Glaciimonas sp. PCH181: one gene and its partner. The protein of the gene in region 1 binds, or shares a complex with, the protein of each later gene. Links are inferred from orthologs where the notes say so. Each region holds a gene or a part of one and is shown on either strand. Other genes may lie near its edges.

What was found.
Region 2: the proteins of ybiB (region 1) and obgE are in contact, whole or in part, in a crystal structure (PDB 8BFT), measured with the Escherichia coli proteins. The link is inferred for Glaciimonas sp. PCH181 from one-to-one orthologs.

What each region holds. Positions count from the first base shown.
Region 1 is NZ_PYFP01000002.1:201,089-204,374, forward strand. The notes cover bases 1-2,956. They hold ybiB (DNA-binding protein YbiB), read left to right. Parts: upstream 1-957; coding sequence 958-1,956; downstream 1,957-2,956. Other genes in these bases: C7W93_RS13955 (zf-HC2 domain-containing protein), read right to left, coding at 1-30; C7W93_RS13960 (sigma-70 family RNA polymerase sigma factor), read right to left, coding at 137-706; C7W93_RS13970 (cation:proton antiporter), read left to right, coding at 2,286-2,956. Outside these bases: more of C7W93_RS13970, read left to right, coding at 2,957-3,286.
Region 2 is NZ_PYFP01000002.1:693,998-697,313, forward strand. Bases 331-3,316 are described here. They hold obgE (GTPase ObgE), read right to left. Parts: upstream 2,386-3,316; coding sequence 1,276-2,385; downstream 331-1,275. Other genes in these bases: proB (glutamate 5-kinase), read right to left, coding at 331-1,100; rpmA (50S ribosomal protein L27), read right to left, coding at 2,771-3,028; rplU (50S ribosomal protein L21), read right to left, coding at 3,078-3,316. Also shown: more of proB, read right to left, coding at 1-330. UniProt on the Escherichia coli protein: An essential GTPase which binds GTP, GDP and possibly (p)ppGpp with moderate affinity, with high nucleotide exchange rates and a fairly low GTP hydrolysis rate.

The DNA of each region.
Region 1 (3,286 bases):
GCAGGTAGGAAATAAACGATGACGTGGCATGAGTAATTGGTCCGGCTAAAAGGTCATAAAGTGTAGTCGTCGCAAGACCGAAAAAATTACATTAAATAAAGGATAGGCTATTTTTGCCACCTTTATTGCCATAATATTAACCAGGCTGCACACCAAACCAGTTCATTTGTAAACATTCACGCAAACGCGTGCGGGCGCGATAGAGAAGAACCCAGGCATTGGCGCTGGTAATATCCAGTTCTTTGCAGATGGCATCGGTATCGAGCTCGAGCCATTCGCGCATCATAAAAATGCGTCCTGTCTTGGCTGGTAATTTATCAATACAGAGCTGCAAAATATCAAAAAACTCTTTGCGCTCAAGTGTCCTATCTGGGCTGCCCCAGTCAGGCAAAGCCTCTACCGCATGATCTTTACTGGTGAAAAGCGCATCCACCATTTCGGCGTCGCTACGTTCGTCATAGACATCGTCAGTGAACTGCACTTCACGCTTACCGCGCCGTAACTGATCAATTAACTTATGTTTGAGTATGCCGATGACATACGTCTTAAACGAAGATTGCTGTTGAAATCTATCCGGATGCTCCATCACGGCAACAATAGTTTCCGAAACGGCATCTTCCGCCAGACTCGTATTACGCAATTGAAGTTGCGCGAACCTGACTAACTGGGGGCGTAGCGCTTGAAGATCACGAGGGTCAACTGCCATAAATAATCCAGCAAATTAGTATAAAAAATGCTTCCAAAAAGACAAGCGGTGCGGCTAACGTTAGAAATACCGCTATTATGCGGATAAATCGGCTTAGCGTATCAGGCATCAAAGCCGCTGAGCGCATCGCCAACGGCACCAGACTGTCGACGATTCTACCCGACTGTTGAGAGGTCGAATCTACGAAGCAGTAAAATTCAGATACTTCGACCGTTAATCTTTACGCAATCTACTATTGGCAATATTGTTATATGCAAAATACCTTATCTACGGACCCATTTATAGCTGCCCGCTTCATCAAAGAGATCGGACGCGGCAAAGATGGCGCTCGCAGCCTTTCTCGCTCCGACGCACACGACTTATATGCGGCAATGCTGGACGGAAGGGTATCTGATCTGGAGATGGGCGGCATTTTGCTAGCAATGCGTATTAAAGGAGAATCAGTCGATGAAATCGCCGGTTTTCTCGATGCTGCTGAGGCCTCTTTTGCGCCTTTATCAACCCCAGACGCAGCATCGATTTACGCGCCGGTTGTCATCCCCACTTACAACGGCGCCCGCCATATGGCCAATTTAACGCCATTACTAGCGCTGCTGTTGGCACGCGAAGGCATCCCAACGTTAGTGCATGGTGTGCTTACAGATACAGGCCGGGTCGCAACAGCAGAAATTTTTACTGCGCTTGGACATACGTTTTCTACTAACGTCGAGCATGCGATGCAATGCTTCGAACGGCAACAACCAGCTTTTATGCCGATTACCGCATTAGCCCCAAAAATGTCGCGTTTGCTGGATATGCGCCGGATATTGGGCGTGCGCAATTCGACGCATACCTTAGTCAAAATCATGCAACCGTTCAGCAAACCGGCGCTGCGCCTGACTTCTTATACGCATCCAGAATATCTCGTGATGCTGGGCACCTATTTTAAAACCACCGCGGCAGCAGAACGCGGCGATGTTTTTCTGATGCGTGGTACCGAGGGTGAAACGGTTGCAAATGCAAAAAGAGCGCAGCAAATTGAATGGTTTCACACCGGAACACACACTACGTTAGTAGAAAAACAAAACGTCGCCGAAGAAATCCCGGCGCTGCCGGAACAACGAGATGCTGCCGTCACGGCACGCTGGATAACACAGGTTTTAAAGGGAGATATCTCGGTACCGAAACCAATTGCAGAACAGGTGGCGCACTGCAAAGAGGTTTGCAAAACGCTGAAACTGCGGCAAAATCCCGCTCAACCCAGCCATTAAACGCCATCGATAAACGGAACTAAACCGATCTTTAGCTGACAAATTACGAGCAAATAATCTGGCCGGTATGAAAGCGCACTACTCGTGTTAGGCTAAGACAGCTATTACATGCGGTAAAGTCAACGCTATCAATTTACTCACAACAGGAGATCACGCTAACCTACGCTTTATTAATTCAGAGTAATTCTGTTTTAAGTCTTATGTCGTTTTTCCTCTCAATCAACTTCTTGCGCCACACTCTATTCGCACCGACAAAACCGATACCATCTACGGTTGCACGGTTATGGCAAGCACAGCAAGATCAATAAAACTAACCTTAGGGAGTATCCATGGACTGGGCTCTTCCATCCTTTGCCCTAGCAGATCCTCTTCAGTGGAATGCACTGTTATTGTTTGGCAGCTTGCTGCTATTCGGGTTGCTGGGCGGCTATATCGCGACAAAAACGCCTTGGGTTCCCCGGATTACCGGTTACTTAGTGGTCGGTTTCATACTGGGCGTCGGCGGCTTGGATCTGTTATCCGGCGATGTTCTCAAACTGGCAAATATTTTCGCTGATATTGCGGTCGCACTGGTCGTGTATCAACTTGGACGTTACGTAGACATCGGTTGGCTGCGCCGCGAAAAATGGTTGCTGGCAACTGTGATGCTGAGTTCAGCCTTATGTTTTGTGTTTGTAAGCGGTGCGCTAATATGGATCGGCACCTCAACCGTGCTCGCATTATTAGGTGGTGTGCTCGCCATCGCAACGGCACCGGCTGTAATCATGGTGGTAGTCAGGGATTTGAAGGCTGAGGGTCAAGTGACGAGACGGTTGGCTGCGATGACGGCGTTAAATAATTTTGTCGCGATCCTGGTGGCGTATGCATTACTGCCAGTCATTGCACATGAAGGCACAACGCCCTTCATCACAATGCTGGCACATACCGCGTATTCGCTCGTGGGATCGATATTGCTGGCATATGTGACGTATCGGCTGATGATCCCATTGGCGCGCCTGCTGGGCCGGCAGCCGAGTCGCCAATTCGTACTCGTCATCGCTGTGATCTCGCTGGCCATTGGTGCTGCCCATGCGCTGCAATTACCGGTATTACTGACAATGCTGGTGTTTGCCATCATGTCCAAGAATCTCGACCATCAGTACGATTTGATGGAATTAGAGTTCGGGGTCGCCAATGAGTTATTCATTGTCATGTTATTTGTCACCGTCGGCGCTTCTATCCGCCTCTCGGACTTGTCGATGGTGGGCCTCTCGGTTGTCGTCTTAATCGGTGCGCGCTTTCTGGCGATGGCGTGCGGGGTCTTTACCTTCGCCCATTTTGCGCGGATGAA
Region 2 (3,316 bases), 490 kb from region 1 along the record:
TCGCGATGAATCAATTCCGATTTCTCGACGAAGCCCAATATTGCGGCGATCTCTGACGATGGATGACGCATAATCCGCCGAGCTTCAGCGCTCGTGTAATTACTGATGCCGCGTGCAATCGCACGGCCATCGCTATTCATACAAGTAATCACGTCGCCGCGCCCAAACTCACCCAAAACATCTGTCACGCCGATGGGCAATAACGACTTACCCTCGTTCGTCAGCTTTTGCACCGCGCCAGCGTCCAGTACCACTTTACCGGCCGTTTTCAGATGATCTGCCATCCATTGCTTACGCGCTTTCAACTGGCCGGTCTGGGCATTCAATTGCGTACCAATCGCTTCACCGGCAGCAAGCCGCGTCAACACATCCGCTTCCCGGCCCCACGCGATGACTGTGTGTGCGCCAGATGTCGCAGCACGCTTCGCAGCCAGAATTTTGGTGATCATCCCGCCGCGACCAATCCCGGTGCCCGCATCGCCCGCCATCACTTCTAGCGCAGGGTCACCCGCTTGCGCCTCATGAACGAACTCAGCATTGGGATCTTTGCGCGGATCGGCAGTAAATAACCCTTTTTGGTCGGTCAGAATAATCAGTGCCTCAGCCTCGATTAAATTCGCCACCAACGCGCCCAACGTATCGTTATCGCCGAACTTGATTTCATCGGTCACCACCGTGTCATTTTCATTGATGATCGGGATGACACCAAAACGTAACAAGGTAAATAAGGTCGAACGGGCATTCAGATAACGCTCCCGATCCGCAAGATCGGCATGCGTCAGCAACACTTGCGCGGTATGGATGTCGTGCAGACGAAAACTGGTTTCGTAAATTTGCGCCAGCCCCATCTGTCCTACTGCGGCGCAAGCCTGCAATTCCTCAATGCTGGTCGGGCGCTTATCAAAACCCAATCGTTGCATCCCTTCAGCGATAGCGCCAGAACTCACCAGCACCACTTCTTTCCCCATCGCACGCAATGCTGAAATTTGCGCAGCCCACGTAGCAATCGCAGCACCATCGAGTCCCTTACCGTCATTAGTGACCAGTGAAGAACCAACCTTGATGATAAGACGTTTAGATTTTTGAATGATGGAATTCATATTTTGATCTGCCAAAGGTCCTATTCGGCGCTAATAATAAAAAACCGATATTGCCAGAGCTTGTCAGCGCTAGCCATATCGGTTGATGAGTGGAGCCACTTAATTGGCTCTCTACGCACATTTATGGCGCTTAAACGTTGATGCGTAACGTTATTGAATAATGTTAGTCGTAACGTTAGTCAATAATTTTAAAGCGAGGATCATCTGGATCAATCGACAGAATACCTTGTGCTTCTTCTGTCATTTGCGTTTCTTCAGCACGGTGTTCCTGCTGACGCTTTTCAGCCAGATAAGCATAAATATCGTTGACCAGTTCCGGGCAACCGGCGTGATTCAGAGCCGAAATTTCGAAGACTGGACCCTTCCAGCCAAAACGCTTAACGAAATCCTTGACCCGACTCTTACGCTCATCTTCCGGCACGACATCCAACTTATTCAGCACCAACCAACGCGGTTTGTCGAACAAAGACTGATCGTACTTTTGCAGCTCTTTAACAATCGCCTTGGCTTCTTTGACCGGATCGACAGTCGATTCAAAAGGTGCCAAATCGACGATGTGCAATAGCAGGCCGGTACGCTGTAAATGCTTTAGAAACTGGATACCCAGCCCTGCACCATCAGCCGCACCTTCGATCAAACCGGGAATATCCGCAATCACGAAGCTTTTTTCGTGACTAACGCGTACTACGCCCAAATTCGGATGCAGCGTCGTAAATGGATAATCGGCAATTTTCGGGCGTGCGTTCGATACCGCAGTGATGAAAGTCGACTTACCGGCATTTGGCTGACCTAGCAAACCGACATCGGCCAAGACTTTCAGCTCAAGCCGCAATTCGCGACGTTCGCCTTCTTTACCATCGCCTTTTTGGCGTGGCGCACGATTTGTCGAGGTTTTGAAATGGATGTTACCCCAGCCGCCTTCGCCGCCTTTTGCCAACAAGACTTCCTGACCATGTTCAGTCAGATCGGCAATGCTTTCACCGGTATTGATATCGATAATCAATGTACCGACTGGCATGCGCAATTTAATATCGTCTGCGCCCTTGCCGTAACAATCCGAACCACGGCCATTTTCACCGCGACCAGCGCGATGCATTTTGGAAAAACGGAAATCGACTAGCGTATTGATGTTACGGTCGGCCACGGCCCAAATACTGCCACCCTTGCCGCCATCGCCGCCGTCAGGGCCGCCAAAGGGGCGAAATTTTTCACGCAAAAAACTCGCAACCCCATTGCCACCATCGCCGGCAATGACTTCGATTTTTGCTTCATCTATAAACTTCATTCGAAGGTCCTAATGAGATTGGAGGTAAATAATTCTGATATGCCTACCTGATTTAGCGTTGCCGGGCAGGCTTCCGGGGTGATCGCATTGTTGAAGTCCGCAAAAAACCTATGCAACTTACACAACAATTTAGACGACCTTTAACTGATATAACGTATGGCACATTTATTTCGACTAACTAATATTGTGAAGTCAGTTTTTGCTACTGATCGATGAATCATCGTAGCCATCATGCAAATATCGCAACTTATTGACATTGCAATTCGATGGAGCAGTTTCGATGAATTTACGCAAGCAGCGCATAATTTTCATGCTCAGAAAACTAAAAAGGCTCTACCTACGGCAGAGCCTTTTGCGGCAAGGCTTCCGCCTCGCGCTAACTAACTTAAGCTGCTACAACAGTGACATATTGACGCTTTTCAGCGCCTTTGATCACGAATTGTACTTTGCCTTGAATCAGTGCGAACAGGGTGTGATCCTTGCCCATGCCAACATTTTCGCCTGGATGCGTCTTAGTGCCGCGTTGACGAATAATGATGCCGCCGGCGTTAATCGCCTGGCCACCGTAGACCTTGACGCCGAGTCGTTTTGACTCTGAGTCACGGCCGTTGCGCGTAGTGCCGCCGCCTTTTTTATGTGCCATTTAAAACTCCTGGATTTGGTTAAGTCAATCGACGTAATTTATTGCTAAATTAAGCGTTGATCGAAACGATTTGAATTTCGGTGTAATTTTGACGATGGCCTTGATGCTTCTGATAATGCTTACGACGACGCATTTTGAAGATCTTGACTTTATCGTGGCGACCTTGCGCCAATACCTTAACCGACACCGTAGCACCTTCGACCAATGGCGCCCCAACCTGCAGGGTATCGCCAGCGCCAACTGCAAGCACTTGATCAATAGTGAGTTCGGTGCCAATGTCTGCAGGTA